One region of the Corynebacterium sp. 32222D000AT genome, then DNA from elsewhere that is predicted to be linked to it. Evidence: predicted binding sites of a transcription regulator. Region 1 holds the regulator's gene; the other holds the start of a gene.

The links. Region 1 encodes LexA, which represses DNA repair genes until DNA is damaged. Its sites were predicted from a motif close to CGAACANNTGTTCG; they were not measured.
Region 2: ACEE23_RS08610 (error-prone DNA polymerase) is a predicted target of LexA. The motif match lies at 1,781-1,794, and genes of this name have one in related genera.

Annotation. Positions count from the first base shown of each region.
Region 1 is NZ_JBPPVW010000007.1:40,422-43,639, forward strand. Features, by position in the region: gene nrdR (transcriptional regulator NrdR) at 1-304, opposite strand, end outside; gene ACEE23_RS05870 (hypothetical protein) at 424-870, opposite strand; gene lexA (transcriptional repressor LexA) at 1,081-1,833, shown strand; gene ACEE23_RS05880 (DeoR/GlpR family DNA-binding transcription regulator) at 2,089-2,871, shown strand; gene ptsP (phosphoenolpyruvate--protein phosphotransferase) at 2,956-3,218, opposite strand, start outside.
Region 2 is NZ_JBPPVW010000013.1:51,675-54,892, reverse strand. Features, by position in the region: gene ACEE23_RS08610 (error-prone DNA polymerase) at 1-1,759, opposite strand, end outside; gene ACEE23_RS08605 (MetQ/NlpA family ABC transporter substrate-binding protein) at 2,003-2,878, shown strand; gene ACEE23_RS08600 (methionine ABC transporter ATP-binding protein) at 2,999-3,218, shown strand, end outside.

The DNA of each region.
Region 1 (3,218 bases):
CGTTGATCTGGGAGCTGCCGTGGCTGCGCACGGTCTCCTCCACTTCCTGGGCCAGGCGCTTCAAGGCGTCGTCCGAGACATCACGGCCCTGGCAGGCCCGGCGCACGCCGCGGATCAGCTTGTCGCGGCTAAACGGCTCGGACAGGCCGTTGCGCTTGACCACGGACAGCACCGCCTTTTCGACCGTGGTGAAACGGCCCCGGCACGAAGAACACTCGCGCCGGCGGCGGATGGAAGCACCCGCGTCAACGACGCGGGAGTCGATGACGCGTGACTGTTCGTGGTGACAAAATGGGCAATACAACTCGGCTCGCTCCCCGTATCTTTCTAGCTTCCCGGTTTCATCCGCACCAGCGGACCACGCGGATGCCTTACCAGTCTACTGCGCGCGGCGATGGGAAAGCCGAGTGCCCGGACCGCGGCCTAGTTCAGGTGAGCCTGCTGGGTGATGGCACTGTCCACGGCTCCCATCGAGCTGGCGGACTCCGGGCCGTCAACAAGCCCCATGCCCGCCGCCAGCGTGCCCAAGAAGACTGCACATCCGAACACAGCGCCGAGCGCGTAGTTGCCCTTCTGGCGCCCCTGCTCGGAGACCATCCCGCGCGGCTGCCCTGCGAAATCCTCGGCGCTCAGCGCGGGCTGCGAACGACGGTCTGTTCGATTATCTAGCGTGAGCGTTCGAGAATAGCGCGACCCCACGCCAGCCGGGCCGTGCCCCGACCAGGCGGGCGCGCCCTGCCGATCCCCGAAATCTCGGACCGATGGCTCCCACACCGCGGCCGCGGGCACCACGGAAGGGGTGCGGGAACCGGTGCGGTAAGCTGCAAATTCGGTGTTAGCGATACGGCGGTCATCAAATGCGAGAGTCATAGTAATCTTTCCTTTCCTTGGTGCCACCGAGTCTAAATCCGGACCCCGACATGGCACCGACTTTCCTTCGTTCGAATGTTCGAATTAGGTTCTGTGTTCGATTTATAGCAGGGTTTCCAAAATTTGTCTAGCGCACGGGCGAAGATCTCGAACATTTGTACATTTCGTGCTAGAAAGGAAGGTAGGAATTTTCGCGGGCCCGCAGCGCCTGTGTCCCCCACTAACCGACCTGCTAGTCAACTTGGAGAGTTAAAGACCATGGCCCGACCCAGCAAATCCTCACAAAAACCGACACTCGACTCCTTAAGCGCCCGCCAGCGGCGCATCCTCGAGGTCATTCACGACGCCGTACTCCTGCGCGGCTATCCGCCGAGCATCCGCGAGATCGGTGACGCCGCCGGCCTGCAGTCGACCTCCTCGGTGGCCTACCAGCTCAAGCAGCTGGAGGAGAAGGGCTTCCTGCGGCGCGATCCCAACAAGCCGCGCGCCGTCGATGTCCGCCACCTCAACACCGAGAAGGAAGACGCGAAGGCCGAGAAGGCCAGCAAGTCCGCGGATCTCCCGCAGACCCCGCCCGATGCCGGCCAGGTCAGCTACATCCCCGTCGTCGGGCGCATTGCCGCCGGGACCCCCATCACGGCCGAGGAAAACATCGACACCTACTACCCCATGCCGGATGAGGTCGTCGGCGGCGGCGATCTCTACATGCTGCAGGTCGTCGGCGACTCCATGCGGGACGCCGGCATCCTGGACGGGGACTGGGTCATCGTCCGCTCGCAGTCCACGGCGGAGGAAGGCGACTTCGTCGCAGCCCTCCTGGAGGGCGAGGAAGCCACCGTCAAGGAGTTCCACCGCGACTCCACCGGGGTGTGGCTGCTGCCCCACAATGACGCCTATTCCCCTATCAACGGGGACGAATCGGAAATCATGGGCAAGGTCGTCTCCGTGATGCGCAAGCTCTAATTCCCCGGAACATTCCGCGTTATTCCCCCTTTCTGAGGTAGCGGGGCATGCAAAAGGTCACTCCCGCCTCATGGCCGTAGTTCCGATTTGCCCGATCTACCTCAAGAAATACCCAAGCAACCCAAGAACCGGGTGCTTGGGTTTTTCTGTTTGTGTTTGCCCACGCGGTTTTTCTGGAACAATTTGAGTAGACCCATTTCACCGTGTGCGCGCGCCCATCCGCGCGCGTACCCACGGACCGAGGAGAACTACCCCATGTATGCAGAAGAACGCCGTCGGCAGATTGCGTCCCTCACCGCCGTCGAGGGACGCGTCAATGTCACGGAACTCTCCCATAAATTCGACGTCACCGCCGAGACCATCCGCCGCGACCTGGCCGTCCTGGACCGCGAGGGCGTCGTCCACCGCGTCCACGGCGGTGCGGTGGCCTCGCAGACCTTCCAGACCGCCGAGTTCACCCTGGACACGCGCTCGCGCTCGGCCACCGGGGCGAAATCCGCGATCGCCGAGGCGGCCCTCGAATTCCTCCCCGAGACCCCGGGCAGCATCTTCCTGGACGCCGGCACCACCACGAACGCGCTAAGCGATCTCATCGCAGCGAGTCCCCTGGCCAACCAACTGTCGATCGTGTCGAACAGCCTGCCCATTGCCCTGTCGCTGGCCAATAATGGCATCAAGGACGTCCAACTACTGGGCGGTACGGTGCGCGGCATAACCCAGGCCGTGGTCGGCGATACCGCCCTGCGCACCATGGCGCTGCTGCGCGCCGACGTCGCGTTCATCGGCACCAACGCCCTGACCCTGGATCACGGACTGTCCACCGCAGACGCCCAGGAGGCGGCCATCAAGGCCGCGTTCGTGACCAACGCCCGAAAGGTTGTGGTCCTGTGTGACTCTTCCAAGCTGGGCAACGACTACCTGGTCAGCTTCGCCAAGATTTCGGACATCGACGTCGTCATCACGGACTCGGCGGCACCGCAAAGCTTCGTTGACGCGCTGCGCGAGCGCGAGATCACCGTGGTCATCGTCGACGCTTAACCCCCTCCAATACAAACAACCCGGCACAAGCCCCGCGTTAAGGCGGCGGCTCGGCCGGGTTGTTTAGTTGGACTGCCGGGGCCGTTAGCTTTCGACCTCAGGCTGCGCGAGCTCCTCAATGAGTTCGCGGACCTTGTCGCGCGCCTCCGAGGGGCCTTCGCAGGACACGGCTGCGGCGGCGATCTTGCGGCAGTCCTCGAGGCTGAGCTCGGCCAGCTGCGCGCCCACGCCGGCAACGGCGGTCGAGGCGGCCGACAGGGAGTTAACCCCCAGGCCGGTGAGGACGGCGGCGAGCATCGGATCCGCGGCGGCCTCGCCGCAGACACCTACGGGGACGTTGTTGTCGC
Region 2 (3,218 bases), on a different contig from region 1:
CGTAGACGGCCTCCTCCGCCAGATCTAGCTCCCAGAGGTTGACCTCACGGCCGGTCGACTCGGCCACCAGGTCCTGCATGTGGTGCAGGGCCTCCAGCATGCCCAGCCCCAGCAGGTCGAATTTGACCAGGCCGGCGGCCGCGCAGTCGTCCTTGTCCCACTGCAGCACCGAGCGACCCTCCATCCGCGCCCACTCCATGGGCACCACGTCCGCGATAGGCCTATCGCACAGCACCATCCCGCCGGAGTGGATGCCCAGGTGCCGCGGCTGGCCCAGGAATTCCTCGGCGAGTGCGACCACGTCCGCCGGGGGCTCGTCGGTGCCCTTCGACCAGGCGTCCGCGCTGCCCTGCGGGTAGCCCAGGGCGCGGGCGGCGTCCCGGGTCGCACCCTTGCGGCGGTAGGTGTTGACGTTGGCCACCTGCGCGGCCTGCTGGCGCCCGTAGGCGGAGTAGACGTACTGGATGACCTCCTCGCGGCGGCCGGACTCAATATCAACGTCGATATCCGGCGGGCCGTCCCGGTCCGGGGACAAGAAGCGTTCGAAGAGCAGGCCCGCGGAGATGGGCTCCGCGTTCGTGATGCCGAGAGCGAAGCAGACCGCGGAGTTGGCGGCGGAGCCGCGGCCCTGGCACAGGATGTTTTCCCGGCGGCAGAAATCCACCAGGTCCGTGACGATGAGGAAATATCCGGGAAAGCCCAGCTGCTCCACCACGGCGAGCTCGTGTTCTATCTGTTTTTTCGCGCGCTCGCGGATATCGGCCGGCCGGCTCGCGTAGCGCTTGCGCGCCCGCACGTAAACCAGCGTACGCAGCCAGGTCATCTCCGTGTGCCCGTCCGGCACGTCAAAGTGCGGCAGGTTGGGCACCAAAACGTCCCAGCGGAAGCTGCAGTCGCGCCCCAGCTGGGCCGCGGCGGCCAGCAGATCCTCGCGTCCGGGAAGCAGGCGCGCCATGTCCTCGCCGGAGCGCAGCCAGCTCGCCCCCATCGGGTGCTGGTCCGGGTCCGCCTGCTGCAGGGACTGCCGGTGGGCCAAGGCGTTTTTCGCCGCCGCCAAGCGGGCCTGGGTGCGCCGCGCCGCCGCCGGGCGGGCGCTCGCGATAGCCCGCAGCCCCCAGCCGTCCCGGGCGGCATCCAGCCGGCGGTGGCGGTCCGCGTCCGCCGGCACCATGGTGCTGGCGTATTCAAGCACCACGTTGTCGGCCCCGGCGGCGCCCACCAGCTGCTCCAACCGGTCCACCCAGTCCACGTCGGCGAGGTAGACCACCTCCTCGCCCAGGGCGCGGGCGACCTGCGCCAGCGGCGGGTAGGCGGTCTTGCCCTTCTCCCCGGCCGCCATCTTGGCCTGGGCGATAAGCCGCGACAGGCGCCGGTAGCCCTCCGGGCCGCGCGCCAGCACCGTCAGGACGCCCTCGTCCAGGCTCAGCTCGGCGCCGAAGACCGTGGGCAGGCCCGCGCGGGCGGCGGCTTCGGCGAATTTCATCAGGCCGTAGAACCCGTCCCTGTCCACCAGCGCCAGGGATTCCAGGCCTAGTTCAACTGCGCGTTCGACCAACTCCTCCGGCTCGGAGGCGCCCTGCAGGAAGGAATAGCTCGACACGGCGTGCAGCTCCGCAAACGGCACCGCGGATTTCCCCTTAGCCCGCGGTACGTCCTGCTCAGCGCTGTGGTTTACGGGCACAGGCGTGAGCGCCGGGCGGCCGGAAAGGATCCGCTCCAGCCGCGACCAGCTCAGCGCCCGTCCACCGTTGAATCTCACACCGCACAGCCTAGCAAGATACGAACTCGTGTTCTAATTACTCACACCTTACAAACCGAGCAGTCTGTGAATATGCATAAAATCTGCAAGTAAATAGACAAAGCGGTATACAGACTGTTAGGTTATAACCCATCGAGGTTGCGCGCCCCGCAACCCGCTTTATTACGCCTGCCGACGGCGCTCGGGCACTGCCCCGAGACACCGCCCGGCCTTATAAAAGTCACACAGAAAAGGACCATTCTCATGCAGATCCGTCGCGCACTTGCCGCAGCCGCCGCCACCGTCGTGGCAGCGACCGGCCTGGTTGCCTGCTCCTCCGACTCCGAGGGCGGGGAAATTACCAAGGATTCGAAGATCGCCGTCGGCACCACCGACGCCTCCAAGAAGGCCTGGGCGGCATTCGAGACCGCCGCCAAGGACCAGGGCTTCGACCTGGATATCGTCAATTACTCGGATTACACCACCCCGAACCAGGCCCTGGAGCAGGGCGAGCTGGACACCAACAACTTCCAGCACCTGAAGTTCCTGGCCGAGTACAACAAGGGCAACGGCACCGCCCTGGTGCCGATCGCCGCCACCGAGATCGTGCCGCTGGCCCTGTTCTGGAAGGACCACAACTCCCTGGACGGCATCGAGGGCGAAAACGTCGCCATCCCGAACGACTCCACCAACCAGGGCCGCGCCATCAACCTGCTGGTCCAGCAGGACCTGGTCACCCTGAAGCAGGACGGGCTTATTACCCCGACCCCGGCCGACATTGACGAGAAGGCCTCCAAGGTCAAGGTCACCCCGGTCGGCGCCGAGCAGACCACCTCCGCCTACAGCGAGGGCACCCCGGCCGTCATCAACAACTCCTTCCTGGAGCGCGCCGGCATCGACCCGACCACCGCGGTGGTCCAGGACGACCCGAACTCCGAGGAGGCCGAGCCCTACATCAACGTCTTCGCCGTGCGCTCGGAGGACGCCGACAACGAGACCCTCAAGGAGCTCGTCAAGATCTGGCACACCCCCGAGGTCCAGGAAGCCGTGCAGGAAGACTCCAAGGGCACCTCCGTTTCCGTGGAGCGCACCCCGGAGGAACTGCAGGACATCCTCAAGCGCCTGGAAGAAGACCTCTAAACTTAACTCCCGGCACCTTCCACCCCGCCGACGCGCCCAGCCCACTGGCTACCGCGTTGCCGGGGTTGTACCACGTTTAATGAACCCGCTACTGCACACGCAACAACCAAGGGGCTTTTAGTGACCGAATCACCCACCACCGGAACCCGCGTCGAGTTCCGCCACGTATCCAAGATCTTTGAGCATAAAAAGACCACCACCCGGGCGCTCGACGATGTCAGCCTGACCGTGGAGCCCGGCGAAATCATGGGCATCATCGGCTACTCCGGCGCCGGCAAGTCCACCCTGGTGCGCCTCATCAACGGGCTCGACACCCCGACCGAGGGCGAGCTGTTGCTGG